DNA from 4 places in the Marinobacterium sp. MBR-109 genome. Region 1 is predicted to be linked to each of the others. Evidence: predicted binding sites of a transcription regulator. Region 1 holds the regulator's gene; each other region holds the start of a gene.

What was found. The regulator FliA, encoded in region 1, starts transcription of late flagellar genes. The targets are predictions, from matches to a motif close to CTAAAGTTNNNNNNNNNNCNGCCGATA.
Region 2: ABIE60_RS14375 (DUF5610 domain-containing protein) is a predicted target of FliA. The motif match lies at 6,339-6,365, and genes of this name have one in related genera.
Region 3: ABIE60_RS02840 (flagellar protein MotY) is a predicted target of FliA. The motif match lies at 4,335-4,361, and genes of this name have one in related genera.
Region 4: flgM (flagellar biosynthesis anti-sigma factor FlgM) is a predicted target of FliA. The motif match lies at 2,707-2,733, and genes of this name have one in related genera.

What each region holds. Positions count from the first base shown of each region.
Region 1 covers NZ_JBEPPZ010000012.1:30,904-38,171, reverse strand. Annotated here, with positions in the region: gene ABIE60_RS13905 (chemotaxis protein CheA) at 1-128, opposite strand, end outside; gene ABIE60_RS13900 (protein phosphatase CheZ) at 141-983, opposite strand; gene cheY (chemotaxis response regulator CheY) at 1,003-1,377, opposite strand; gene ABIE60_RS13890 (RNA polymerase sigma factor FliA) at 1,450-2,160, opposite strand; gene ABIE60_RS13885 (MinD/ParA family protein) at 2,173-2,997, opposite strand; gene flhF (flagellar biosynthesis GTPase FlhF) at 3,009-4,475, opposite strand; gene flhA (flagellar biosynthesis protein FlhA) at 4,509-6,587, opposite strand; gene flhB (flagellar biosynthesis protein FlhB) at 6,763-7,268, opposite strand, start outside.
Region 2 covers NZ_JBEPPZ010000013.1:25,992-33,259, forward strand. Annotated here, with positions in the region: gene ABIE60_RS14340 (amidohydrolase) at 1-122, shown strand, start outside; gene ABIE60_RS14345 (methylthioribulose 1-phosphate dehydratase) at 119-733, shown strand; gene mtnC (acireductone synthase) at 730-1,425, shown strand; gene ABIE60_RS14355 (1,2-dihydroxy-3-keto-5-methylthiopentene dioxygenase) at 1,436-1,984, shown strand; gene mtnA (S-methyl-5-thioribose-1-phosphate isomerase) at 1,981-3,006, opposite strand; gene mtnK (S-methyl-5-thioribose kinase) at 3,145-4,347, shown strand; gene ABIE60_RS14370 (5-oxoprolinase subunit PxpA) at 4,340-5,104, shown strand; gene ABIE60_RS14375 (DUF5610 domain-containing protein) at 5,138-6,295, opposite strand; gene ABIE60_RS14380 (helix-turn-helix transcriptional regulator) at 6,427-7,254, shown strand.
Region 3 covers NZ_JBEPPZ010000001.1:586,083-593,350, reverse strand. Annotated here, with positions in the region: gene ABIE60_RS02865 (LysR family transcriptional regulator) at 1-663, opposite strand, end outside; gene argF (ornithine carbamoyltransferase) at 755-1,666, opposite strand; gene ABIE60_RS02855 (aspartate aminotransferase family protein) at 1,730-2,929, opposite strand; gene grxD (Grx4 family monothiol glutaredoxin) at 3,200-3,535, shown strand; gene rnt (ribonuclease T) at 3,611-4,231, opposite strand; gene ABIE60_RS02840 (flagellar protein MotY) at 4,412-5,254, shown strand; gene ABIE60_RS02835 (argininosuccinate synthase) at 5,367-6,593, shown strand; gene ABIE60_RS02830 (hypothetical protein) at 6,749-7,268, shown strand, end outside.
Region 4 covers NZ_JBEPPZ010000014.1:75,129-82,396, reverse strand. Annotated here, with positions in the region: gene ABIE60_RS15150 (CheR family methyltransferase) at 76-915, opposite strand; gene ABIE60_RS15145 (chemotaxis protein CheV) at 932-1,870, opposite strand; gene flgA (flagellar basal body P-ring formation chaperone FlgA) at 1,936-2,640, shown strand; gene flgM (flagellar biosynthesis anti-sigma factor FlgM) at 2,768-3,088, shown strand; gene ABIE60_RS15130 (flagella synthesis protein FlgN) at 3,095-3,592, shown strand; tRNA gene ABIE60_RS15125 (tRNA-Arg) at 3,634-3,710, shown strand; gene ABIE60_RS15120 (diguanylate cyclase) at 3,722-5,131, opposite strand; cyclic di-GMP riboswitch class I at 5,304-5,381, shown strand; gene ABIE60_RS15115 (efflux RND transporter permease subunit) at 5,551-7,268, opposite strand, start outside.

The DNA.
Region 1 (7,268 bases):
GCGTTCAGCAGATCCTTGTCGTCGGGGCGCTGCTCCAGATCGACCAGCTGCTCAGACAGCTGCTCAAGTATCTCGCCGGCTTCGACGAGAAAGTCTTCCAGTATTTCCTGATCGACATCCAAACTCATAGGGAGCTCCTATCAAAATCCCAGGCTGGAAAGCAGGTCATCAACATCGTCCTGATCACACAGCGTATCTGTTTTCCCTGTCGGAAGCTGGGGCCCTTCCGCCCGGATAGGATCATGTTTTTGTTCTTGTTCAGCCGGTTGGCCCTTGCGCCGCACCGGCTTGTCATCAGAGGCTGCTATGTCCTCTGCACTTTCCAGGCTGCTCAGCCGTTCTACTCTGGCCGCCATATCCATCAGTTTAACCAGCTGGCCCTCGACTTGAGTCACCAGCGTGATCACCCGGCGGATCAGCTGACCGGTTATGTCCTGAACCCCCTGGGAGACGAGGATATCAGTCAACGTACTGCGCAGTTCATTAATGGTTTTTTCGGACTGATCCTTCAGGGTGCAGGTACGATCATAAACCCCGTTCAGTGCCTCGAACTCACCTTCAAGCTGCCCCACCAGCAACAGCAGATCCTTGAAACGTTCACTCTGCTGGTCCAGCTTGTCCACCAGACCGAGGGAGCGATCCACACGGTCCATGGTTTCATGGGCATTCTTTTCAGTCAGTTCAATTACGTAGTTGAGTCGATCTGAAGCATCACCGATGGCAGAGACTGTACTTTCCGCTTCGCTCGGCATTTTTTCACCGACATCGCTGGAAAATGACTTGATCGCCTCATGCAGCCCGCGTGTCAGATGACCGACCTCGTTGTAGAACACCTGGTGACGGGCAAACTGAAGCTCATTGATCAGCCCCATCGCCTCTGCCATGTTGCCGGCCTCAAGTTCGGAAACCAGTGCCTGGGCACGGCTGCGCAGAAACTCATCGAAGCCGTTGAAGTCCACTTTACTGGCCGTTTGCGCTGCCATCTGTCTTCCCCGCTTCCGGTTAACCCTCGATACGCTCGAAGATCTTGTCGATCTTTTCTTTCAACACGGCGGCCGTGAACGGCTTTACGACATAACCGTTCACACCGGCCTGTGCTGCCGCAATAATCTGCTCGCGCTTGGCCTCTGCCGTTACCATCAGTACCGGAATGGACGCCAGCGCAGGATCGGCCCGAACCGCCTTGAGCAGGTCGATGCCGGTCATTTCCGGCATGTTCCAGTCGGTAATGAGGAAGTCGATACCCCCCTGCTTGAGAATCGGCAACGCCGTCTTGCCGTCATCGGCTTCATCGACATTGGTAAATCCAAGGTCTCGCAGCAGGTTCTTTATGATGCGTCTCATGGTGGAGAAATCATCCACAACGAGAATTTTGATGTCTTTCTTCAAGACACTTCTCCCAGTTCAGAAAACACCTTCAAGAGTCGTCCTTTTCCAGACCGTAACCGGTCAGCGCCAATCCCTTAGCCGGCCCTTGAGCCTCAGCGCAGCCTGGCTATGGATCTGGCTCACGCGCGACTCACTCACCCCAAGAATCTGTCCTATCTCTTTAAGGTTCAGCTCTTCATCATAATACAGCGCCAGCACCAGCCGCTCGCGCTCCGGCAAGGCACCTATCGCCTGTGCCAGTGCATGCCTGAACCCTTCCCCCTCATGCGCATGCCCGGGGTCAGGGTCAGAGGCGACAAACTGCTCCGAGGGTGTTTCTTCGGAGCTGTCAGTCAACTGATCATAACTGAACAGACGGCTGTCGAGTGAATCCTGCAGCAGGGCATGGTACTCGGCAACCCCTATTCCCAATTCGGTCGCGACTTCTACGTCTGTCGCATCACGCCCGGTCCGGTTTTCAACCTGGGCAATCGCTTCGCTGACCCGGCGCCCATTACGGTGCACTGATCTTGGCGTCCAGTCACCCCGCCGCACTTCATCGATAATGGCACCGCGAATACGAATGCCGGCGTAGGTCTCAAAACTGGCGCCCTTGCTGGAGTCATATCGTTTGGCGGCTTCGAGCAGCCCCATCATGCCGGCCTGAAGCAGGTCATCCAGCACGACATGAGACGGCAGGCGTGCCATCAGATGATGCGCAATACGGCGCACCAGAGGGGTGTATTCCTCAATCAGCTCCTGCCCTGACTTAAACTCCAGCTCGTTGTACATATACGCTTCTTTTCAGTGTGCCCGCGCTCCCTGCACGAGCCGCTCGACAAAGAATTCAAGGTGCCCACGCGGGCTGGAACTCACAGGCCAGCTGTCCACCTTGTTCGCCAACTGGCGATAGGCCAACGCGGCCTTGTCCTTGGGAAAGGCTTTCAAAACAGCCTTTTGCCTCTGCACCGCTTTGCGCACCGTTTCATCATAAGGGATTGAGCCAACGTATTGAAGCGTAACATCCAGGAATCTGTCGGTCACCGTCAACAGTTTATTAAACATGTTACGCCCTTCGGATTCGGTTCTGACCATATTGGCCAGCACTCGAAAGCGCGTCATCTGGTAGTCACGATTCAAAAGCTTGATCAGCGCATAGGCATCGGTAATTGAGGTCGGCTCATCACAGACCACCACCAGCACTTCCTGAGCGGCGCGTACAAAACTGACCACCGAGTCGGAGATACCCGCTGCGGTGTCAATTACCAGCACATCCAGCTCGTCCGCAATATCGTTGAAAGCGTGGATCAATTCGGCATGTTCATGGGCACTGAGCGCAGTCATTTCCTGAGTACCCGAGGCCGCGGGCACTATCCAGAAGTTGTCCCCGGCCGGCACCATGACCTCCTTGAGACTGCAGCTGCCGGCAAGCACATCCGATATATTGCGCTGCGCCCTGAGACCGAGCATCACGTCGACATTGGCAAGGCCCAGGTCGGCGTCCATCAGTACCACTCGCTGCCCCATCTCACTGAGAGCCGTGGCCAGATTGACGGACACGTTGGTCTTGCCAACACCGCCCTTGCCGCCTGTTACTGCAATCACCTTGACCGGGTGGGTCTGCTTCATCAAATGACTCCTCAACCCGCCCTGAATAATGAACCGTCGGCAGCTTGATCTGTATCATGCTCCCCCGACTTTTGTGCAATCACCACCGCACGACTGACCAGATCATGCCGTTTGGCGATACCGATATCATCCGGAATTTTCTGTCCGTCTGTCACATAGGCGATCGGCAGCTGCTTTTCAATCGCCAGCGTAAGCGCTTCGCCCAGACTTCCCGACTCATCTGTTTTGCTGAGTACACAACCGTTCAAGCCCAGCTCTCGATAGTTGTCAAACGCACTGCGCATCAACTGACGCTGACTGGAGCAGGACAGCACCAGCAACTTTTTCAGGCGTACAGTGACACTGGAAAGCATCTGCATCTGCACCAGACCCTGCGGATCGGATGCACTCATGCCTGCGGTATCGATCAGCACCAGACGCTTGTTGCGCAGACTCTGCAACACCTCCTCCAGGCTGTGGTTTTCATCCACCACCCGAACAGGCACATCCAGAATACGGCCAAAGGTTTTCAGCTGCTCATGGGCCGCGATGCGGAAACAGTCCGTCGTGACCAATGCCACACTGGAACTGCCGTGCTGCAGCACATGACGAGCAGCCAGCTTGCCGATGGTAGTGGTTTTGCCGACACCTGTCGGGCCGACAAATGCGATCATGCCGCCTCGCTCCACCAGCTCTTCCCCCAGCACCGGCAGAGCATCGGAGAGGCGGGCCAGTGCATTGCGCCAGGCCTTGTCAGCGGCAAGCTCAGGCTCAACGCCACTCATCAGCTGCTGCACCAACTGCGAACCGAGGCCCAGCTGCTCCAGGCGGGCGTGTACAGCTGATCTTTCCTGCACCGGAGAAGTGGCGGGAGCAGTAAACACGGGCGCAGCAGGTTCGGGACGTGCCACCTGCTGCTGCAGCATGTTGCGCAGCTCCTGGATCTCCTGCTGCATGCTCAGCAGCGCGTCGTCATCTGCAGGCAGGGCATCGTTATCAACAGGGCGGACTTTAGGCCGGGCTGCCTCGACCTGACGGGAAGACGGAGAGGAGACCTCACGCTGGCGGTTGCGGGCACGAAGCGATTCAAGAATGGAACGCAGATCCTCGTCATCTTCGTCATCAATTTGACGATTGGCGCTGCGATCTGCCACCGGCGTCGGCTCCGTGATGCGCCGACTGGCTTCAGCAATACGGGCACGGGTACGGTTCAACTCCTCTTCAAGCACGGCATTGCGACTGGCCTGTTCCGACTGGTGCGAATGCCCGCCCGTCAGAATCCGTATTTGCTCATCCCGGTTCTGTGGCTGACGACTGCGGCTGCGACTGCGCTTGAGTTCAGCCTGAGCGGCCTCGTACTCATCTTCACGAGCGGCCACAACCTCAACCCCACCCGCCACGCGGTGGTTGGAGATGATCACGGCATCAGGGCCGATTTCGTCACGCACCCGGCGCATTGCCTGGCGCATATCCGGTGCAAATATGCGTTTTACCTTCATACCCGTCCCTTATCGGCCGCCAGCCGCCAAACCCTAGCCATTTTGTCCACCTACAGTGGCCACAATCGTGACTTTCTTGTTCTCCGGGATCTCCTGATAGGAGAGTACATGAATCTGGTGTTCTCCATAACGTACAAATTTGGCCATCAGAGGCCGAACAGGGGCCGCTACCAGCAGAATGGATGGCTTGCCGGACATCTCCTGCTTCTGTGCGGTCTCGCCCAGCGAACGTTGTAGCCGCTCAGCCATTCCCGGCTCCAGTACCATCCCCTCTTCCTGCCCCTGCTGCATGGACCCCAGCAACATCTGCTCCAGTGACGGGTCCAGTGTAATGACGGCAAGCTCCGGTTCCGAGCCGTTGACCGTCTGCACAATCAGGCGCGACAGCGCTACCCTTACGGCTGCGGTCAGTGCCAGAGGGTCCTGCGTCCGGTTGACCGCTTCAGCCAGCGCCTCGGCAATGGAGCGAAAGTCCTTCAACGGCACCTGTTCCATCAACAGATTCTGCAACACCTTCAGCAATGCACTGATCGACAGCTTCTTCGGTACCAGCTCCTCTACCAGTTTGGGCGATGACTTGCCCAGCAGATCCAGCAGCTGCTGCACCTCTTCATGCCCCAGCAGCTCATGGGCGTGAGTCTGCAGTACCTGGTTGATGTGGGTTGCCACCACCGTACTGGCGTCTACCACGGTATAGCCCAAAGTCTGCGCATGCTCCTTGTGGCTTTTTTCGATCCAGACCGCCTCCAGACCAAACGCCGGGTCACGCACACTGACCCCTTTCAGTTCACCGAACACCTGGCCAGGGTTGATCGCCAGCTCGCGGTCGGGGTAGATTTCAGCCTCACCGGCGATAACCCCCATCAATGTAATGCGGTAGGCGCCGGGCAACAGGTCCAGGTTATCCCGGATATGCACAGACGGCACCAGAAAGCCCAGATCCTGAGACAGCTTCTTGCGCACCCCCTTGATCCGTCCCAGCAACTGCCCACCCTGCATTTTGTCCACCATCGGAATCAACCGGTAGCCAACTTCCAGTCCTATCATGTCCACCGGCATCACATCATCCCAGCCCAGCTCCTTCTGCTCCTCCGTGGCCGGCTTGCTGTCCACTGGCGTCTCGGCTTCTTCCGCCTTGGCCTGCTCAAGCTTCTGCAGCTCCTGACGCCGAATCCACCAGGCAATACCGGCTGCTGCCATCGCCAACATCAGGAAAGCAAAGTGCGGCATGCCAGGCACTATACCCATGATAAAGAGTATGGCAGCTGCCACAGTCAACGCACGCGGTGAGGCGAACATCTGACGGAACACCTGCGACCCCATCGCCTCCGAGGAGTTGGCACGGGTCACCATCACCGCAGCCGCCGTAGACAGCAGCAGCGACGGGATCTGAGCCACCAGCCCATCACCAATGGTCAGCAGTGAGTAGTATTGCAGGGCCAGGCTGAAATCCAGACCGTGCTGCACCATACCGATCCCCAGACCACCCAACAGGTTGATCACCAGAATCATGATGCCGGCGACCGCATCCCCGCGCACAAACTTCGAGGCACCGTCCATTGCACCGTAGAAATCGGCTTCCTGCGTCACTTCTCGGCGCCGGTCACGCGCTTCATCCTGACCGATCAGACCCGCGTTCAAGTCAGCATCGATGGCCATCTGCTTGCCCGGCATCGCGTCCAGGGTAAAGCGGGCACTCACTTCGGAGATACGGCCGGCACCCTTGGTGACCACCACAAAGTTGATGATCACAAGAATCAGGAACACGATGATACCGACGACATAGTTACCCCCGACCATCACGTCGCCGAAGGCTTCGATCACCTTACCGGCGGCATCTCCCCCCTCATGGCCGTACAGCAGCACCACTCGGGTTGACGCCACATTGAGTGCCAGTCGCAACAGGGTGGCGGCCAGCAGAATGGTCGGAAACACACCGAAATCAAGCGGCCGCAGGGCGTAGATCGCCACCAGCAGCACCACTATCGAAAGGGCAATATTGAAGGTAAAGAACACGTCGAGCATGAACGGAGGAACAGGCAACGCCACCATGCCCAGCACGACAAGCAACAGCAGCGGAATCCCCAGATTCCCCTGTGACAGGCTGCGCATGTTGCTCAGGACGGCTTGGCGTTCCACTCTTCCTCCGGATTCGTCAAAAAAACGTCAATCCACAACATTAACGCCGCAACCCGGATCAATCCGACTGCAGACAGAGAAAAAACGCTGCTTTTCTGACGCTTAACGTACTTCAAGAGGGGATATATGCAAGAATCTGGCCAAATCCTTACTCGTCCGGATCCTTGCGATACTCTTCAGGGATATCAATATCCTCATCCCGCAACGGCTCCGGCGCTTCCTCCAACCGCTTGCGATAGCGCTTGAGCTGAAACACATAGGCCAGCACCTGGGCAACCGACTGGTAGAGCCCCGCAGGAATCTCGTCACCGATCTCGGTGGCGTGATATAGCGCACGCGCCAGTGGCGGAGCCGACAACAGCGGCACATCATGCTCCTGTGCGATCTCGCGGATCTTGAGGGCAACAAAGTCCCCCCCCTTGGCAACAACACGCGGAGCACCACTGCCACCCTGATCATACTTCAGCGCGACCGCATAGTGGGTCGGGTTTGTGATCACCACATCGGCCTCAGGCACTTCAGACATCATTTTGCGTTGTGAAATTTCACGCTGCAGCTGGCGGATACGCCCCTTGACCTCGGGCTTGCCCTCGGTGTTCTTCATCTCATCCTTGACTTCCTGCAGCGTCATTTTCAGCTTCTTGTTGTAGTCGT
Region 2 (7,268 bases), on a different contig from region 1:
CATTTGTCAAAACCGGAACCTTGAATGCCGAAGACCTGCGGCAGTTTCGCGATAACTTCCCCGCCTGGCAGGATGCGGATGCGTTCGGCATTTTCTCCGATAACGAGGAGGACTTTGCATGATCGATACCGCCGCACAACAGATTATCGACGCCGGGCAATGGATCGATGCTCAGGGCTGGTGCCCCGCCACCGGCGGCAACTTTTCCGTCCGTCTTGGGCCTGAGTCTGCCCTGATTACGGCATCGGGCTGTCATAAGGGGCATCTGACACCGGAGCAGCTGTTGCAGGTGGATCTGGATGGTCAGCCACAGGCCAGTGTACTCAAGCCTTCTGCCGAGACTCTGCTGCACACGAGCCTGTATCAGCTGTACAGTAAGATTGGTGCGGTACTGCATACGCACTCGGTTGCCTCAACGGTGCTGTCCCGGCTGGAATCGAGCCATTGGCTCACGATCAGCGGTTATGAGATGCAGAAGTCGCTCAGTGGCAATCATACCCATGATGCCAGCATCCGCATCGCCATTCTCGATAATGCGCAAGACATGCAGGCGCTGGCGGCCGAGTTGAGCCAGCGTTGGCAACCCGAGCCGCTCGAATGGGGCTTTCTGGTGCGTGGCCATGGTCTCTACACCTGGGGGCATGACATGAATGAGGCCCGCCGGCATCTGGAAGGGCTGGAATTTCTGTTTGCCTGTGAACTGGAAATGCGACGACTGGGAGCGCACGCTTGAATACATCTACAGCCACGTTCAATGGCATCGACGCCATCCTGACCGATATTGAAGGCACCACCACCGATATCGATTTTGTCCACAAGACCCTGTTCCCCTATGCTCGTGAACGGATGGCGGACTTTATCCACAGCCACCCAAGTGAGCCCGCCGTGGCAGACGCGGCGGCAGCACTGGGTGTTGCCGCCGATGATCTCGATGCCATTGCCAAAGGCCTGATCGACTGGATCGATCAGGACAAAAAGGAAACCGCACTCAAGGCACTGCAGGGTTTGATCTGGGTACAGGGCTACGAGAATGGCGACTTTACCGGCCACCTCTATCCCGATGCCTGTAAAGGGCTTAAACGCTGGCACGACAGTGGCAAGCAACTGCACATTTTTTCGTCAGGCTCGGTGAAGGCGCAGAAACTGCTGTACGGTTACAGTGACTTCGGCGACCTGACACCGCTTTTCAGCGGCTACTTTGATACCACCACCGGCGCCAAGCGCGAAGCGATCGCGTATGAACGCATCAGTGCCAGTATTGGCCTGCCTGCGAGTCAGATTCTGTTCCTGTCGGACGTGGTGGAAGAGCTGGACGCGGCCAGGGCTGCGGGTATGCAGACCTGCCTGCTGGTGCGCGGCGAGCGACCGGACGGGGCCGCACGCCACAGCGCTGTGGAAAACTTTGACCAGATTACACTTGATTAAGGAATCGCCGATGAGCGCCATCCATATCCATGCCGACCAGAGCGCCGAACTGCTCGGCAGCAGCACCGACTTCAACGAGATTCGGCAGATCCTCAGTGGCATCGGCGTGCGTTTCGAGCGCTGGGAAGCGGACCGGGAGATTGTGCCGGGCATGGCCAACGAAGAGATACTTGAGGCCTACCGCAAGGAGATCGAACGGCTGAAAAACGAGGAAGGCTACGTCACCGTGGATGTGATCAGCCTGCAGCCGGATCATCCCGACCGCGAAGCCCTACGGCATAAATTCCTCAGCGAACACACTCACTCCGAAGACGAAGTGCGCTTCTTCGTCGACGGCGAAGGCATGTTCTATCTGCACGTGGAAGACAAGGTGTATCAAGTGCATTGCTGCAGGAACGATCTGATCTCGGTACCGGCCAATACGACCCACTGGTTCGATATGGGACCGGCGCCGCGTTTCACCGCCCTGCGCCTGTTCAATAACCCGGAAGGCTGGGTGGCCAATTTGACCGGCAGTGATATAGCCGACCGCCACCCACGCTTTGAAAAGACCGCTTAGGCTTTAGCCTTGGTGGCTGCGATCGCCTGCACAATTGAAGCACGATCATACACTCCCGTATCCAGCACCCAGCCGGTCACCAGATCGGCGGGGGTGACATCGAATGCGGGGTTGAATACCTCCGATTCCAGCGGGCTCCAGCGTACTTCACCAAAGCTGCCGCTTACACCTTTTATCTCTTCGGCACTGCGCTGCTCGATCGGGATCGCATCGCCGTTGGCGCAGTGCGGGTCAACGGTGGTCCAGGGGGCTACCACATAAAAGGGTATGTTGTGGTAGTGCGCGTTGACCGCCAGATTGTAGGTGCCCACCTTGTTGGCAAAATCGCCATTGGCGGCGATGCGATCCGAGCCCACCAGCACCGCATCCACCTGACCATCGCGCATCAGGATTGCGGCCATGCTGTCGCATTGAATCTGGTGCGGAATGCCCAACCGGCACATCTCCCAGGCGGTCAGACGGCCACCCTGCAACAGCGGGCGGGTTTCATCCACCCAGACATGACTCAACCTGCCACGGCGAAAGGCTTCGGCAATCACCCCGATAGCGGTGCCGGCACCGGCGGTGGCAAGGCTGCCGGTGTTGCAGTGCGTCAGCACCTGAGCGCCTTCCGGCAGCAGGGCTGCGCCGTGTTCAGACATGCGCTGGCACAGGGCCACATCTTCCTCGAACAGATCCTCGGCACAGGCCACCAGCGCATCGGCTCCCTGATCCATCACCGCCAGCATGCGGTCCAGACAGTTCATCAGGTTGACGGCAGTGGGGCGAGCTTCACGCAGAGTGGCCGCAGCTTCGCGCAGCTGATCTTCACTTAAACCCTGCTCCGCCAGGTGTGCCAGCAGCAGTGCCGCCCCAATCCCGATCAATGGCGCGCCGCGAATCTGCAGCTTGCGGATCATCGCCACCATCGCCTCTACCGAATCACAGTGCAGCCAGAGCTCGCGGTCAGGCAGCTGGTGCTGATCCAGCAGTTCAAGGCGGTGGTTGCGGTAGCGCAGGGCGGTGGAGATCAGGTCTTTCATTGAAGTGATCCGGCTGGTGAATAGAGGGGCAGAGCTTAAGCGTTATAAACCGCTGAGAAAAGAGTCTTGCTGAGGCGCTTACAGAGACGTCGTTTTTTGTCAGAATTGAGTCATCAATATTATGGTACGGGAATGCCCATGACTAAACACAAGTTCTCGGATGATGCGGCTGTTATCGCCTTTGTTCGTCGTCATACACGTCTTTTCCATGACGATGCCAGCCTGATCGTGACCGAGATCGGCGATGGCAATATCAACTTCGTCTACCGCGTGGCCGAACCCGGTGGTGCCAGTGTGATCGTCAAGCAAGCACTGCCCTATGTCCGCATCATTGGTGAAGACTGGCCACTGTCGCTTGACCGTATTCGAATCGAGGCGGAATCGCTGGTGCTGGAAGCCGAACACGCCGGAGAATGGGTGCCCGAGGTATATCATTACGAGCATGATCTGGCAGCGATTATCATGCAGGATGTGGGTGATCACCAGAACCTGCGTCACGCCCTGATTGCACGGCGCAAACTGCCGTTGCTGGCACAGCACCTGGGCCTGTTCATGGCGCGAACCCTGTTCCACACCAGCGACATGCATCTGGATGCGCACCAGAAAAAAACGCTGGTGAAGCGGTTCATCAATCCGGATCTGTGCAAGATCACCGAAGACCTGTTCTTCCTCGACCCCTACTGCGATCACGAGCGCAACGCCATCAATCCGCCGCTGCGCCCGGCGGCCGAGGCCCTGTGGCAGGATGATCGGCTGAAGGTCGAGGTGGCCGATCTCAAGTATGCCTTCCTCAACCGGGCTGAAGCCCTGCTGCACGGCGACCTGCACTCAGGCTCCATCTTTGTGACAGAAGCCAGCACCAAGGTGATCGACCCGGAGTTTGCCTATTTTGGCCCCATCGGCTTTGATGTAGGCAGTGTCATCGGCAACCTGTTGCTGAACTGGTGTGGTCAGCATGAGCAGGCCGGTGACGTGCAGGAACGCCAGCACTGGCGTGACTGGCTGCTGGCTCAGGTCGACAGGCTGTGGCATGAGTTTAGCCGTGAGTTCAGCCGTCTGATGGCTGAACAGACTCAGGATGAAAGCCTGCAGAATGCGCACTGGCAGGCGCGTCGTTTGCTGCAGATCTGGCGAGATACGCTGGGATTTGCCGGCACCGAGCTGATCCGCCGGACCATCGGTCTTGCCCATGTGGCGGATCTGGAAACGATTGACGATGCTGCGTTGCGCGGCAGGTGTGAAGCCATGGCACTGCAGCTGGGACGCGAACTGATTTTGCAGCGCAATGATATCCACAGCATGACCGAGCTGCTTGATCTGACAAGGCAACTGAATGACTGAGACCAAACGCCTGCTGCTCAACTGCGATATGGGCGAAAGCTTCGGCCCCTGGCACATGGGGCTGGATGATCAGGTGATGCCGCTGGTGGAGCTGGCCAACGTGGCCTGTGGTTTTCATGCCTCTGACCCGGTCACCATGACACGCACCGTCATGCTGGCCAAACATGCCGGTACCGCCATTGGCGCTCACCCCAGCTATCCGGATCTGGTCGGCTTTGGCCGGCGCAGCATGCAGTGCCACCCGCAGGAAATCGTTGCGCTGATCCAGTACCAGGCCGGTGCGCTGGCCGGTATAGCCCGTGCGCACGGACTGACGCTCAACCACGTCAAACCCCATGGGGCGCTGTACAACGACATGATGCGGGACCATGACATTCTGCGTGCTGTGCTGGAGGGTGTTGCCCGGTACGATGTCAGCCTGCCACTGATGCTGATGGCCACGGCGGACAACAGCCCGGTGGCAACGATTGCCGCCGAGTTTGGTGTGGCGCTATTGTTTGAGGCCTTTGCCGACCGAGCCTACGATGCCCGTGGCTATCTGGTGCCGCGCTCGGTGGAGGGATCGGTCTACCACGATGTGGACCGCATAGTGGAGCAGTCCCTGCGACTGGCAAAGGAGGGTGTTGTCACCACGCTGGATGGAACTGATGTTTCGCTCTCAGCCGATACGCTGTGCGTGCATGGCGATAACGCCGAGTCGGTCAAAGCCGTAAAACGGATCAGGCAGGCACTGGATCAGCATTACGCAAACCCGTGACCGGCACACCCCCGCAGAGGTGTGCCTGGTTGATCAGGCCTGAGCGTCTGGTTCAGCCTCGGTGGGGGCATCAGCAGTCGCTTCGGTATTCAGCGGCAATACCGCATCGAGCAACTGCTTCAGGTTATTGCGGTAGCTGTCCTGCAGCTCTTTCATCGCATCCGAGAAGCGACTGTCCTGCTCGACCAGTCCGGTCATAAGGTCACGCCCTGCCTGTGCCGGCGACTGCAGGAACCCCAGCGAAGGCGCGCCCGCGCTTTCGGCCAGATCCTTCATCAGCTGACCCAGACGCAGCCCCGGCTTGTCTGCCGGTTGCTCCAGGCTGCCAACCTGCTCATAACTGGCGGCCTGCGAGAGTGAACGGCTGTAGCTCATGTTGAGCTCCATCGAACTCAACTCGGACGCGTCAAAGCGGATACCGGCGCTCTGATCAAACGCCTTCTGTACATCACCATTGAAAAACTCATCGGCAACGCCTGAAATATCACGCACCATCTGCTGCAGTGCATCGATCTCGCCCTCATCCAGCTCGCCCTGAACGCTGAACTGGTACTGGGTGCTTTCGCTGCGGCTCACATCCATCCACGCAACAGAGTTGCCCTGATTGTCAGCTCCGGCGCCATAAGTGGCATCGTAACTTTGGTTGCGGCTGAAGCTGATGGTGACTTCATCACCATCCTGGGTTCGCACCTTCACCGACATGTCTTCCGAGTTGCGGTAGCGTTCGGCTGCACCCAGCACTGCCTGAGCGGTTGCCTCGCGGCTGCCCGGCGCAATGTTTGCCAGTGCATCAAAGGTTTTCTGTTCGGTTTCATCCACCTGAGTCTTGATGTCACCCTGCAGCACATTGAGATTATCGAGAATCTCACGCGCTTCCTTGAAGCCCTTCTCAACGCCTTTTACAGCGGCATCGTACATCTGCTGCAGGCGTTCGTCAGAGGCGCCGCGACTTTTGGCGGCATCAAGACCCGAGGCTACAAAGTCACTGATCCGGTCAGCAACCTTGTCCGGCGTGAAGTTTTTCGCGTCCAGCCCGGACAGCTTTTCCGTGGTCATCCCGGGAATCTTCTCGGCCAGCTTGCCAAGCAACACCTGCGTCGCATCCTGCGACTTGCCACTGCTGCGCTCGGCAACCGAGTCCATCTGTGGACGAGAAGAGTAGATCTGGGTCGGGGGGGACTGGATTTTCATAACAACCTCGGGGGCTCGGTACTCTGTTCAGATAATAGACGTTTATCGGCAGGGGTGGGGGGATCTTGAGGTTGCAAAAGTGCCTGTTCTGGTCAGAATGACTTTGTGGCTCAAATCACAGGGAAAAGCAGATGCTGAAAACGGATACAGATCGCAGGGCTTGGTTGATTGAACTCATCAGCTACTGGGAGGGTGGCATCAATGCAACCGGACTTGCTGCGCTGTGTGGTATTGGCCGCCAGCAGGCTACCAAAGATTTGAGCGCCTATCGTGAACGTTTCAGCACCAACCTGAACTACAGCTCATCCCTGAAAACCTTCCAGCCCACGGATTATTTCGTCTGTGGCCTGATCAGCGGCGATGTGGCCGAATACCTTGACTGGGTCAGCGGACAACGCGCCCCGACCACTGCCGGCAGTGTGCTGCCCTATCAGTGCCTGCGTCATCCGCCTCGCAAGGTCGCCGCGCCTCTGATGCGCAAGCTGATACAGGCCATTCGTGAGCAGCGCCGCATTGAAGTGGACTATGTCTCCCTGTCCAATCCCGACCATGAAGGGCGTGTGATCGTGCCGCACACCTTCGTTAACACCGGGCTGCGCTGGCATCTGCGTGCCTGGTGCGAAAAGTCACAGGGCTATCGCGATTTTGTGCTCAGCCGTTTTCGAGCCGAAGCTGAACTGCTTGACCTGTCGCCTCAGGGGGCAGGCCAGGATCTGGCGTGGCAGACTGAAATCGAACTCATATTGGCCCCTGATCCGCGTCTGTCCCCTGCCAAGCGCAACGTCATTGAACAGGACTACGGTATGCAGAACGAGCAACTGCAACTGAGTACCCGCGCGGCACTGGCCAACTACCTACTGCAAGAGATGCAGGTGAATTACAAGATGTTGGATGGCACACCGGAGGCCCAACAGCTGATTCTGGTGAACCTGGATGAAGTCCGTCAGTGGCTGTTCTGAACCTGTACAGTGAG
Region 3 (7,268 bases), on a different contig from region 1:
GGTACGAATCTCGGCGGGCTCCACATCGGCCGGGTCGAGAAAGCGCGAAAAAACATCCAGTCGATCCTGTTCAACCGGGTAGGTGATCAGGGTTTCCTGAGCCAGGTCCTGAGGCTGTATGTGGCGTCTTGCCACCAGTCGGTGCTGGCGTCCCATGACGAGTACGGACTCATAGCTGAACAGGGGGACGTAGTGAATCCCACTGCGCTCTTCCGGATCGGAAGTGATCACCAGATCCAGGTCACCCCGCGCCAGTGCCGGCAATGGCTGAAAGCTGAAACCGGTAGACAGATCCAGTTCCACTTCGGGCCAGTGTTGGCGGAAATGGTCAATGGTAGGCATCAGCCAGTCAAAGCAGCTGTGGCACTCGATGCAGATGTTCAACCGTCCGGTTTCACCGCCGGCCAGGCGCATGATGTCACGCTCGGCACTGCGCACCATCGGCAGCAGCTCGTCAGCCAATGTCAGCAAGCGCTGGCCTGCGCTGGTAAAGCAGATCGGTCGGGTCTTGCGGATAAACAGGGAGCAGTTGAGCCGCTCCTCCAGATCCTTGATCTGATGGGAGAGTGCAGACTGGGTCAGGTGAATCCGTTCGGCGGCCTCGACCAGACTGCCGGCGTCGCGCAGCGCGGTCAGTGTTTTAAGATGACGTATCTCGATCATGCCCGGTTCCCGTAATCAGAATCACAGCCAGTATAGTATCGAATGTGGAGGTCTGGCGAGGTAAGGGCAGCCCTGTCGGGCTGCCGGAGGATCACTTGTGGTTGACCAGCAGAAACTCGAGCAGCGCTTTCTGGGCGTGAAGGCGGTTTTCGGCTTCTTCAAATACCACTGAGCGCGGGTCATCAAGCATGTCTTCACTGACCTCTTCACCACGGTGAGCGGGCAGGCAGTGCATGAACAGGGCGTCAGGGGCAGCCAGGTCCATCAGCGCGGGGCTGACCTGGTAACCACGGAACTCGCGCACACGCTCGCGCTGTTCCGCTTCCTGCCCCATGGATGCCCAAACATCAGTTACGACAAGGTGAGCGCCTTTGACAGCCAGCTCTGGGCTTTCAAACACGCTCACCCGGTCACTGTTGCGGGTGACCAGGTCCGCGTTGGGGGCAAACTCTTCCGGGCAGGCAATGTTCAAGTGGAAATCGAACTGGCGTGCCGCGTTGATATAGGAGTTGCACATGTTGTTGCCATCGCCGACCCAAGCCACGGTTTTTCCCTTGATGGAGCCGCGCTGTTCGATGAAGGTCTGCATATCGGCCAGCAGCTGGCAAGGGTGATAGTCGTCGGTCAGGGCGTTGATAACCGGTACCCGCGAGTAACGCGCGAAGGTTTCAACCAGTTCGTGGCTGAATGTGCGGATCATCACTACATCGACCATGCTGGAGATGACGCGGGCGCTGTCTTCAACCGGTTCGCCACGGCCCAGTTGGGTATCCCGGGGTGACAGGAACATGGCGTGACCGCCGAACTGGGCCATGCCTGCCTCGAAGGAAACGCGGGTGCGGGTGGATGCCTTCTCGAAGATCATCGCCATGACCTTGTTTTTCAAAGGCTCGTAGGTTTCACCGGCATTGCGCATCTGCTTGAGGATGATGGCCCGCTGCACGATCTGTTGCAGCTCTTCCGGCGTCATGTCGAGCAGGGTCAGAAAATGTCGTGTACTCATAGGTCAGTTGTCAGTCGGCGGCCGAAGCCGCCGGCTCCTGAGGTCAGTTAAAGGGGGTCTTGCTCACTCTGCGCTGTCGCGCTCTTCACCGGTATATACCTTGATCAGCTGCGATACAGTGCTGACCAGCAGGTCAGCTTCGCTGTCACTCATGATCAGTGGGGGCAGCAGGCGCACGACCTTGCCGCCACCGGTCACATTCAGCAGTATGCCTTTTACCTTGGCCAGTACGACCAGTTCAGAGCCGGCCTCGGTCAACTCGATGCCGATCATCAGGCCCTTGTTGCGTATCTCTTTCACGTGCCGGCTGTGGCCAAGCTGTGCACGGAAGCCGTTAACGATGCGCTCACCCAGTTCAGTGGCACGGGCGCACAGATTGTCCTGTTCAATGGTGTCGACCACGGCGATGCCGGTAGCACAGGCCAGCGGGTTGCCGCCATAGGTGGTGCCGTGAGTACCGGGCGTCAGAACCTCGGCGGCGATGCCCTGTGCCAGACAAACGCCGATCGGGAAGCCGTTGCCCAGGCCTTTGGCGGTGGTCACCACATCGGGCAGGATGCCGTTCTGCTGGAAACAGAAATAGGTGCCGGTACGACCATTGCCGGTTTGAACTTCGTCCAGCATCAGCAGCCACTGGTGCTGGTCACAGATGTCGCGCAGCTGGTTCAGGTAGTCGGGGGCCGGAATGTGAATGCCGCCTTCGCCCTGCACGGGCTCAACCAGTACCGCCACTACATTGGGGTTGTTGCGGGCAACCTGACGCACCGCTTCAACATCGTCGTAGGGAACGCGCACAAAACCGCTGACCAGTGGCTCGAAGCCCTGCTGGGTGGCGCGGTTGCCGGTGGCGCTCAGAGTGGCCAGGGTACGTCCGTGGAAGGACTGATCCATCACGATGATGGCCGGATTGTCGATGCCACGGTTGTGGCCGTAACGGCGAGCCAGCTTGATGGCGGCTTCGTTGGCTTCGGCACCTGAGTTGGCAAAGAACGCGTTTTCCATACCGGAGATACGAGTCAGCTTTGCGGCCAGTTCAGTCTGCTGTGGAATGGTGTAAATATTGGAGCAGTGAATCAGCTTTGCAGCCTGTTCACTGATCGCGCGGGTAATGGCCGGATGTGCGTGGCCAAGCCCCGTGACTGCGATGCCGCAAAGGGCGTCCAGGTACTTGTTACCGTCAGTATCGTAAAGCCAGGCACCCTCGCCGTGATCGAAGGCAACTGAGAGCCGGTTGAATACATTCATCAGTGGCTGCGTGGCCATGGGGGACTCTCCCTACAACGCAAAAAGGCAGCCAGAGCTGCCGAAAAAACGACCATTCTATGAGTAGCTACCGCGTTTGGCAATTTAATCCTGCTGCCACAAGGTAACAAAATGGTCTCCAACGACTTGAAAAAGTATGGTCTTTCCTCGATAAACAGTAAACAGATTTCCGCCGGGTTGTGATGGCTAAGTTGAGTGATTTGGTGGGTTATATGATAGACTGTTGTTCACCGGCACAGTCCTACAAGTGTTAACCAAAGGTGTTTTTAAATGAGTGTAGTCGACACAATCAAAGAACAGATCGAAAACAATGCCATCCTGCTGTACATGAAAGGTACGCCGAGGTTCCCGCAGTGTGGTTTTTCTTCGCGTGCGGTTGAAGCCATCATGTCCTGTGGTGAGCGCTTTGCCTTCGTCAATATCCTCGAAAATCAGGATATCCGTGCCGAGCTGCCCAAGTATGCCAACTGGCCGACGTTCCCGCAGCTGTGGATCAATGGTGAGCTGGTGGGTGGTTGCGACATCATTTGCGAGATGGCCGAAAGCGGCGAGCTGAAAGAGCTGATCCTGGCCGCGGCCAAGGATGCAGACGCAGCAGAAGCCTGATCGCGCCGCGTTGAATCGGCAGCCCCGGTTCTGACTGGAAAGCCCGCAGTCCTCACGGAGTGCGGGCTTTTTGGTTCAGTCGCGGGTGGCCAGTACCATGTCCCAGCCGCCCATGTCTTTCCAGTTGTTTACAATTGCGCAGAACAGCTCGGCTGTCTTGATGGTGTCATACAGTGCGGAATGTGCCTGCTTGCCGTCGAAATCGATACCGGCCATGTTGCAGGCTTTTGCAAGAACGGTCTGGCCATAGGCCAGTCCTGCCAGCGAGACGGTATCGAAGGTGGAAAACGGGTGAAAGGGGTTGCGCTTGATGCCGGCCCGATCGGCTGCATTGGTAACAAAGCTGTGGTCAAACGAAGCGTTGTGACCCACAAGAACGGCTCGTTTGCACCCATGTGACTTGATCGATTTTCGGATCGGCTTGAAAATCTGCTCCAGTGCCTCCTCTTCGGGCAGGGCGTTGCGCTCCGGATCGTGTGGGTCAATTCCGGTGAAGTCCAGTGCGGACTGTTCCAGGTTGGCGCCCGGGAACGGACGCACGTTGGCGTCGTAGCTCTGATCGATCATCAGGTAGCCGTTTTCATCCATCGTAAGTGTGACGGCCGCAATTTCCAGCAGCGCATCGGTGCGCGGATTGAAGCCGGCGGTTTCAACGTCGATGACGACCGGCAGAAAACCGCGAAAACGATCTGCCATCGGATGAGGGGCTGAATTGCGTTGAGTCAACGAAAGTCCTTATTGCAACAGGTGATTGGCCGCAGGCATTCTAACAGCCTGGGAAGTGGCGTCAAAATGAGGGTTAAAGCGCCCGCGGCTGGTGCCGATAGCTGAATACTGATCTGATTGCCGGGAGAAACCGAATTGAGATACCCCTGTATGGCCCTGCTATTGCTCCTGTTGTTGCCGGGATGGGCACAGGCCGTTGTATTTCGGGCATCGATCGATCAGTCCGTGTGGGAGATGGAAACCTCGCGCTTTTTTTGTCGTCTGAGCCAGTCTGTGCCGGCGTTTGGCCAAGCTGTATTTGAGCATGAGGCCGGTGAGCCGCTGCGTTTCAGGCTTCAACCCACGCAAACATTCCAGTTAAGCGGGTCTGCCATGCTGGTGGCGCGGGCATCACCCTGGCAGCCGGGAGTGGCTCCGTTCAGTATTGCGGAAGTGGAAGTGAATCAGCAGTCAGGTGTACTGGAGCTGGGCAGCGAAGCGGCCAGTCAGATGCTGGTGGCACTGCATCGAGGCATGACTCCAACCTTTTCCAGCGAACGCTGGTATCAGAGCGACGAGCCGGTGGAGATCGGCATTTCGGCAGCCAATTTCAAATCGGCCTATGATGACTATCTGGGCTGTCTCGATACGCTGCTGCCGGTGAACTATCGTCAGGTGGCGCGCACGGCACTGCTGTTCCCCTCTGCGGCCTGGCAGCTGTCCGATGCAACGCGTGAGCGACTGGACCTCATCGCCCTCTATATCAAGACCGATGACAGCGTGCATTCGGTGTATGTCGATGGTCACTCTGACAATTACGGTCGGCGGCTGTTGAACCGAGACCTGTCCAAGCGGCGCGCCGAGGAAGTGACGCGTTATCTGGTGAATCAAGGGGTTTCGGAAGAGATGATCACCACTCGCTATCACGGTGAACGCTATCCGGTGGTCCCCAACAATACGGCAGAAAACCGGGCACGGAACCGGCGTGTGGCGATACGACTGGAGCGCGAGTAGAGGCTGTTCAGCGCTTTTGAGCTTTCTGGTATGATAGTCGCCTTTGTGCCGAGTGATTTGTTTCCGTGTGCCGGTCGTGGTGATCGGCACACTCAGTTTCTGGAGCAGCAACATGTCCGATATCAATAAGGTCGTACTGGCGTATTCGGGTGGGCTTGATACCTCCGTAATCGTGCGCTGGTTGCAGGATACCTACAACTGCGAAGTGGTGACCTTCACTGCCGATCTGGGGCAGGGGGAAGAGGTAGAGCCTGCACGTGCCAAGGCCGAAGCGCTGGGCGTGAAAGAGATCTACATTGAAGACCTGCGTGAAGAGTTTGTACGTGACTTCGTATTCCCGATGTTCCGCGCCAATGCCATTTACGAAGGCGAGTACCTGCTCGGCACGTCGATTGCGCGCCCGCTGATCGCCAAGCGTCTGATCGAAATCGCCAACGAAACCGGTGCTGATGCGATCTCCCATGGTGCTACCGGCAAGGGCAATGATCAGGTCCGTTTCGAGCTGGGGGCCTACGCCCTGAAGCCGGGTGTCAAGGTGATTGCACCCTGGCGTGAGTGGGATCTGACTTCCCGCGAAACCCTGATGGCGTACTGCGAAGAGCGTAACATCCCGGTGGACTTCAGCAAGAACAAAAAGAAGTCGCCTTACTCCATGGATGCCAATCTGCTGCATATTTCCTATGAGGGCGGCATCCTGGAAGATCCATGGGCGGAAGCCGAAGAAGACATGTGGCGCTGGAGCGTGAGCCCCGAGCAGGCACCGGATGAGCCGACCTATCTGGTACTCACCTACCGCAAGGGCGACATCGTGGCTATCGACGGTAAGGAGATGAGCCCGGCAACCGTGCTGGAATACCTGAACAAGGTGGGTGGTGCCAACGGTGTTGGCCGTCTCGACATCGTTGAAAACCGCTTTGTCGGCATGAAATCCCGTGGCTGCTATGAGACGCCGGGGGGTACCATCATGATGAAGGCGCACCGTGCCATTGAATCCATCACCCTGGACCGTGAAGCGGCTCATTTGAAGGATGAGTTGATGCCACGTTACGCCGAGATCATCTACAACGGTTTCTGGTGGTCTGAAGAACGCAAGATGATGCAGCAGATGATCGACTACAGCCAGCGCAACGTGAATGGCGAAGTGCGTATCAAGCTGTACAAGGGCAGTGTCAGCGCCGTAGGTCGCCGTTCTGATGACAGTCTTTTTGACGAAAGCATCGCAACCTTTGAGGACGATGCAGGTTCTTACGATCAAAAGGACGCGGAAGGCTTCATTAAGCTGAATGCGTTGCGCATGCGCATTGCGGCCAGCAAGGGCCGTAACCTGCTTGAAGACTGATTTCCTGTACAGAGAAATCCACAAGGGGCGATGCCGGCATATGCCGGCATCGCCCCTTTGTTTTTGCGGTGCGCTAAGACCCTGTGCCGAAAAGGGTTTTGCCTGCAGTCAGGCCCTCATGCTATTTTTCCGGTAGTCTTGGTTGCTGTAGGCCTATGGATACTCTTTTCTCAGGCAAAAAGGTGCTGATCCTCGATAAACAGCTGGAAGACCTCCGGACGTTGCGTGATCTGCTCACCGGCCTGGGGTTCGGGCAGATTGAGGTAGCCTCATCCGTCAATATGGCGCTGTCGATTCTGCGTGAGCAGAATGTCGACATATGCTTTATGGCGTATGACCTTGGCAAGGGCGAAAAAAGTGGCCTGCAGGTGATGCATGAGGCTCAGGCTGAAGGCATTCGTCACTACGGTACCGGTTTCGTGCTGGTGGCCGACCCGGAAACATCCGAGCTGCTGTTCGGTTCTCTCGAATATTCTCCCGATCTTTGCATCAACAAGCCCTATAACGGCGCTCAGTTACGCCAGGTTATTGAGAAGCTGCTGCGTTTGAAACAGTCTCTCAAGCCACTGGATGAGCTGATGGATCATGAGAAGTGGCTTGAAGCGCTGATACTCTGTGATCAGAAAATTCAGGAATTCCCGGCGCTGAAAATCTTCATGTTGCGTTTCAAGGGGA
Region 4 (7,268 bases), on a different contig from region 1:
TACAGCGGCAAGCGGCAATGCTGTACCGCTCTTCGTGCAACGGGGCGGCAAAGAGCGGCAGGCCGCCGCTCAGATTCAGATCGCCTGGTAGATAATACCGGGGCGGCAGTGGATCATTTTGTACAGGTCCGGCAGACCAGAGAGGGACTCGGAAGCGCCAAGCAGCAGGTAACCACCGGGGCGCAACTGTTTGTGCATCTTGCGCAGGATCTCGAGTTTTACGTCGGATGAAAAGTAGATCAGCACATTGCGACAGAAAATCAGATCAAACTGCCCCAGTGAACTGTAAGGCCCAAGCAGGTTGAGGCTTTGAAAGCGCACCCGGCTCTTGATATGGGGCTTGATGCCCCAGCTGCCGGATGGCGATGACTCGAAATAACGGTGCAGGCGATCCTGAGACAGCCCTCGACCCAATGCCAGCATTTCATATTCACCCCGTCGGGCCTGATCGAGCACTGTCGTGGAAATATCAGTCGCCAGTATCTCTTCACCGGACGAAAAAGCCCCTGCATGGCTCTGCTTGAATTCGTCGATCACCATACTGATGGAGTACGGCTCCTGCCCGGTAGAGCAGGCAGCAGACCAGATGCGCAGCTTCTGGAAGCGACTTTTTTCATGCAGTTCAGGCAGGAGCTTGTTACGCAGAATCTCGTAGGGGTGGATATCACGAAACCAGAGGGTTTCGTTGGTGGTCATGGCATCAATCACCTGTTCTTTCAAGCTGTTGCCACCCGCCCGGCCAAGACGTGCCACCAGCTCACTGAGGTTTGCACACCCCTGCTGCTGCATGATCTTGCCCAAGCGGCTTTGGACCAGATACTGCTTGTGTTCAGCCAGCAGAATGCCGCAGCTTTTTTCGAGAAAGCTGCTGAATTCACGGAATTCCGCCGGTGTAATACTGAAGCTGATGCTCACCCGGAGACGCTCCCCGTCAGCCTTGTTCGACCTGACGGATACGGTTCACTACCACTCCGGCCAGATCGTTCGGGTTGAATTTGGCCAGGAAGCCGTCGGCCCCTACCTTTTTCACCATCGACACGTTGAAGCCGCCACTCAATGAGGTGTGCAGCACCACATGCAGCTTGGACATGCGCTGATCCTCACGGATCATGGAGGTCAGGGTGTAGCCATCCATTTCAGGCATTTCGATGTCGGAGATCACCAAGAGGAAAAAGCTCTCAACGTCCACCCCTTTCTCAACCAGCCCCTTGAGCAGATCAAGCGCCTGACGACCATTATTGGCAACCGATACCTTTACACCAAGATCTTCCAGGCTGCGCTGCATCTGGTTACGTGCCACTGCGGAGTCATCGACGATCAGAACGTGGCGCTGTCGGGCGCGGGCGCGGTCATCCTGCGTTGCCACCTCGTCACTGACATCAGTTGACATGGGGTACAGGTCCGCGAGGATCTGTTCTACGTCCAGAATTTCAACCAGCTTGCCTTCATATTCGAACACGGCGGTCAGGTAGTTCTCGTTACCGATCTCTTTCGGCGGCGCCATGATCTGGTCCCACTGAGTGTTCAGGATGCGGTCTACCTTGCGCACCATAAAGGCCAGCGTACGACGGTTGTACTCGGCCACAATCAGAAAGGTTTTGGGCAGATCCTCTTCCGGAATCGGCCTGCGGCCAATCGCTTCGGACAGATCAAGCACCGGTATGGTTTCGCCGCGGATATGCGCCATCCCCTTGATTGCACTGGTCTGGCGCGGCACTTCAGTCAGATCCGGACACTGAAGCACTTCACGTACCTTGAATACGTTAATGCCGTAGCGCTGATTGGTTTCCAGCCCGAAAAGCAACAGTTCTAGACGGTTCTGACCGACCATCTGCGTGCGCAGGTTTACAGTATCCAGGATCCCTGACATGATTTAACCAACCCCGAGGTCGCTAACAATGAGTTTCGCCCGGCTTCGAAAGCCAGGACACCCGCGTGAATAATATCAATTTAACACCAGTTGCCACTGTTTTTGCCATAGTCTGCATCCTGATGCTGCCTTTTTCGGCTTCTGCCGATGATACCGCAGCGCGGATCAACTTGCAGGTGACTGAAGCCATTAAACAACACTTGCTGTCTAAAGTACCAGACAGCCGGGTCGAGGTCAGCCTGAACCCGGTCAATCAGCAACTGCAACTCGCCCCCTGTGAAGCCCCCATTAACGTGACACTTCCCTTTCACAGCGGTGAGCGCATTACTGCAAAAGCCAGCTGCAGCATGCCGCGCTGGAGCCTGTTCGTCACCGGCAGAGTCAAGCAATACAAGGCGATTGTGGTCGCTGCAACGCCGATCGTCAAAGGCAGCCGCATAAATGCCGGCAAGTTGCAGCTGCGAGAACAGGATATTGCCAGTCTGTCCGGTGACTATTTTTACCGTCAGCAGGATGTCGTCGGGAATCAGGCCCGCATCAGTATCAGCGCAGACACACCGATCACTCCTCGCATGCTGACTCAGGCAAACGCTGTCAGCCGAGGCGACCCTGTGATCATCGAGGCATCCCGCGGCGGTGCTGTCATCCGCACCGAAGGGACCGCACGACAGGACGGGCGCATGGGTGACATAATCGATGTCCTCAACAACCGCTCAGGGCGCGAAATTCGTGCACGCGTGGAAGGCGGTGGTGTGGTTCGTGTCCCCTGAGTTCGGTTCACAGTCGCCCGACTGTTCAGCTATACTGCTTGGCAAGTCAAACAAATGTAAAAAACCTTAAAGTTTTACTCAGGGCGCCCGATACCCTTGCATAGAACTGATTGCGAGGTAACTTAAAATGGCTATCGATTTTCCCGGCCTGTCTCCCGCCCAGTCGGCAGGCAACCGAGGCAAAGTCAGTGAGCAGCAGACCCCGGCCACCGGCAACAGCGCCGGTAACCAGCCGACTGGCAATACGCCTGCTCGGAGCGACGACACTGTACGTATCAGTGATACAGCACAGGCGCTGCAGCGCTCCGTGGGCGAAAACAGCGGAAACGCAGACGTGAACAGCGACCGTGTAGCTCAGATCAAGGCAGCCATCGAAGATGGTTCCTACAAGATCGATAACGAGCGTATCGCCGACCGTATGCTGCAGCTTGACAGTCTGCTCGGCTAATAACTGATGACTGACCAGCCCGCCAAGGATATCAGTATCCAGCTCGGCGCCCTGATCGATCAGGGCGTTGTGCTTTTGTCACAGCTGCAGAAACTGCTCGATACAGAGCTTGCTGCGCTTGAAACACGCGATCTTGAGCAACTTAAACAGAGCAACCAGCAAAAGCAGGAGTGCCTGCTTGGGCTTGATCGCAATATTCGTGAGCGCAACGCCCTGCTGACACAGCTTCAGGTTGAAACCAGCCGCGATGCTGTCGTTGCCTTCATCCGCAAACTGCCCGCGCCCGCCAGCGAGCTGCTGGAGCAGGCTTGGCAGCGTCTGGAACAGTCGCTGGAGCAGGTGCGCATGCTGAATCAGCGGAACGAACAGACGCTGCTGCGCAGCAAACAGAACACGGACCAGCTGCTGGCATTGCTGCAGGGACACGCCCAAGGCAACTCCATTTATGACCAGAAAGGCGACAAGGGCCGCTATGAAGGTCAACGCAGCCTGGGCAAAGCCTAGAAAATCCGGACTACTGACGGTAGAATCCACAGCCTTGAAATGCCTCAGTAGCTCAGTTGTATAGAGCAGCCCCCTCCTAAGGGGCAGGTCGCAGGTTAGAGTCCTGCCTGGGGCACCAGTCTTTTCACTTCAGTCATTCTCTGGCACCCCACCACCCATCGCCACCACCACTCTGTTGCGACCACTGTTTTTGGCCTGATAAAGCGCGTCATCCGCTTTGCGCAGCAGTCTCTGATAATCGGGGTGACCATCAAAGCAGGCCACACCCACGCTGATGGTGGCTTTCAGCTCTTTGCCATCGTACAGCAGGAAACGTTCCTGCTCGACGCTTTTGCGCAGCTTCTCCGCTACTGTTCTGGCGCGTGTGGCATCCATATCCACCGCGATGAGTAAAAACTCTTCACCGCCCAATCGGAACAGATAGTCACCGGAACGACTGTTGTTCACCAGTATCAACGCCAGCTGCTGCAGCACACTGTCACCCGCCTGATGCCCATGAACGTCGTTGACTTGCTTGAAGTGATCAATATCAATGGCAAGGACGGCAAAGGCCGTTTTCTGAGCGCGAGACTGGCTGATCTGTTTGCTCAGCACTACCGGCATGAACTTTCGGTTCAGCAGCCGCGTCAGCACATCGCGGCCGGACTCCAGCTCATCGTTGCGTTCAAACAGATTGCTCAGGTGAAAGCGGATGCTTTTAACCTTGTCTCGCAGGTCTCGCAACAGGTGTACGCGAGAATCCTGGCTGATGGCGTTGCTGCCATCCGACCCGAAAAGCGGCAGAAGTACACTGTCAATCTCTTCCATGGTGTCCATCACCGCGCCGGCTTCAGCCGAGCCTTCAAAGGCATGAATACCCTTATGGCGGAACCAGAGGCCAAAGTCCGACGCCTGTATTCGCGGCAGTTCGCTGGGCTGAGTACCGATCGCCTGGCTGAACATCAGCTGATTCTCCCAGTCGAACAGCGCCGCCCTCTGCTGATCTTTTTCGTTGGCAATATTCTGGGTGATGGCGAAAAGTCGATAGGCCTCTTCGGATCGAGAGTTGCGATCGTGTGACAGGGAATAAGCATGCCCCATAACTTCCATTGCCAGGTCGATGGTATCCGACGCCAGTCGCATCGCCGCATACTGATCCTCACCGGTCAGGTTCGGTACTGCATGCAGCAATTGAACAAAGCGATCCTTGAGGCAGCGTGCGCCTCTCAACACCAGGTGAACAGGTATCCCGATACGAGCATGTACTTCACCGATCTTGCGTTGTTCTGCAATCAACCGCACCACATCATCTTCTGTGACCGAGGCGAACAGGCCCGCAACCCAACGCTGCATGGACTGACCCAAACGGTTCTGTACTTCATCGTTTGACAGGAACTGTGATGCAGCGGGGTCAGCCAGCATCTCCCGATAGAAATGCTCCGACAGGGAAGCCGAATGTTCGCGGGAAAAGTTGATGACAAATTGCTGGATTTCAGCGGTGAAGCGCTGGTTTATTGAGGTCCACTCTGTACACAAGTGCTCGGAAGAGAAGCGAGGCATGATCACTCCATGGCCCGGAGGAAGGGAATACCAGTGTTAAGTGTATCATGGAGCACGTTCTTCTTGATCCCACTCAAAACCTGACGGTTGGCGCATCCATCCTAATGTTGCTAGTATGCAATCAGGTTTGGCTTTGATGTATGGCCTTTCCCGCTTTCCAGCGAAAGAATCTCTCCCGAAAGGGCAACCGCTGTGCGCAGCGGACGCAAAGCCTCGGGTCTGTAATGGATGAGACCGCCGGGCTACCGAAAGAGAGATTCGCCCTACGCTTGCCTCTGTATTCCCTGTCCCATATACCCTCCAGACCCATCGGCACACCTGGTGCGACGGGCCTGTTGCTGTTTACGTTTGCACACTGATTTTGGTGTTGTATTATGGAGACACTATCTTCCAGCGATAGCGTGCCAAGGAAGGCCCCCTCAAATCGCTTCATCTCTGTTCACTTCATGCTCATGCTTGGGCAACTCTCGACTCAGCGCCTTCTCAACGGCGCCCGCTGACTTGGCATACCGTGCAAGCAGGTTGTACAGCACCGGAATGATAAACAGGGTCAGTGTGGCCGCAAATACCAGCCCACCCAGAATCACCATGCCAATGGCTGCACGGCTTTCCGCCCCGGCTCCGGTCGCCAGTACCAGCGGTATCGCGCCGAAAATGGTGGAGATAGTGGTCATCAACACCGGTCTGAAGCGCATGATCGCGCCCTGCAGAATCGCCTCATGGACCTCCAGCCCCTTGTCACGCAACTGGTTGGCAAACTCCACGATCAGGATGCCGTTTTTGGCCATCAATCCAAGCAACATGATAATGCCGATCTGGCTGTAGATATTGAGACTGATCCCTGATACCCAAAGCGCGGCCAGCGCGCCCGTCACGGCCAGTGGAACGGTGAGCATGATGATCAGAGGGTGAATCCAGCTCTCGAACTGGGCCGCCAGGACCAGAAACACGATCACAAACGCCAGCGCAAAGGTCAGATAGATCGCCGCTGAAGAATCCTGAAACTCTCGGCTGAGCCCCTTATAGCTGACCCTCGCCTCCGGCGGCAGGTAGTCCTGAGCAAGCCCATTGAGGTAGCCCAGTGCCGTACCCAGATCATAGCCTGGCGCCAGCGAGCCACTGATGATAACGGCAGGCAGGCGGTCGATGCGGCGCAGGTCCGGGTTGGCTCCCACCTCTTCCACATCCACCAGTGCCTGAAGCGGTATCAAGTCGCCCCCTTCGCGTGGTCGCAGATAGATCCGCCCGAGATCAGACGGCGTAGCTCGGCTGGCATCCTGAGCCTGTACGATAACGTCATACTCGCGGCCCCGGTCCATGTAGGTGGTAACCTGACGTGACGCCAGTACGGTTTGCAGGGTCAGCCCCACATCTTCAACCGTGACATCAAGATCAGCCGCACGCTGGCGGTCGATGTTAACGCGCAGCTCTGGTCGGGTCAGCTCGAAGTCGGTTTCAAGGTTGATCAGGTTCGGGTTTTCCTGGGCTCGCTGCAGGATCTCCTGGCTCCAGCTTTGTACGCTTTCATAGTCAGGCCCACCAATCACAAAAGAGACGGGCTGACTGAAGCCGCTTTGCCCCAGTCCCGGCGGGTTGATCGGAATCGAGCGCACGCCGGGCACCTGTGCCAGTTTTGGAAACAACTCAGTGGCAATGCTCTGCTGTTTCACATCACGCTGATCCCAGTGACTCAAGCCCAGAATGATAAAGGCGTTGTCGGCCTCGCCACGGAAGCCGACGATGGACAACAGCCGTTCGGCCACTCCGTCTTCAAGATAGGGCAGCAGCCGCTGTTCAATCTGGCGGACGTGGTGTTCGGTATAGTCGGCCGTGGAACCACGCGGCGCCTTGGTCGGCATGATAATGACACCCCGGTCTTCGGTTGGTGCCAACTCCTGCGGCAGACGTGGAAAGATCACCGCGGCCAGCACCAGACCGGCCAGGCCAATCCCCAGCAAAAGACCGGGCTGACGCAGCGAGAAGCGCAACATGCGTTCATAGCCTCGATTAAGCGCACCCAGCACACGTTCGCTGGCCATCCAGATCCGATGCCCTTCCTCTTGCTCAGGGCTGTGTCGGAGCCATTTGGAGCAGAGCATGGGAGCCAGCGTCAGTGCTACGAAACTGGATACGATCA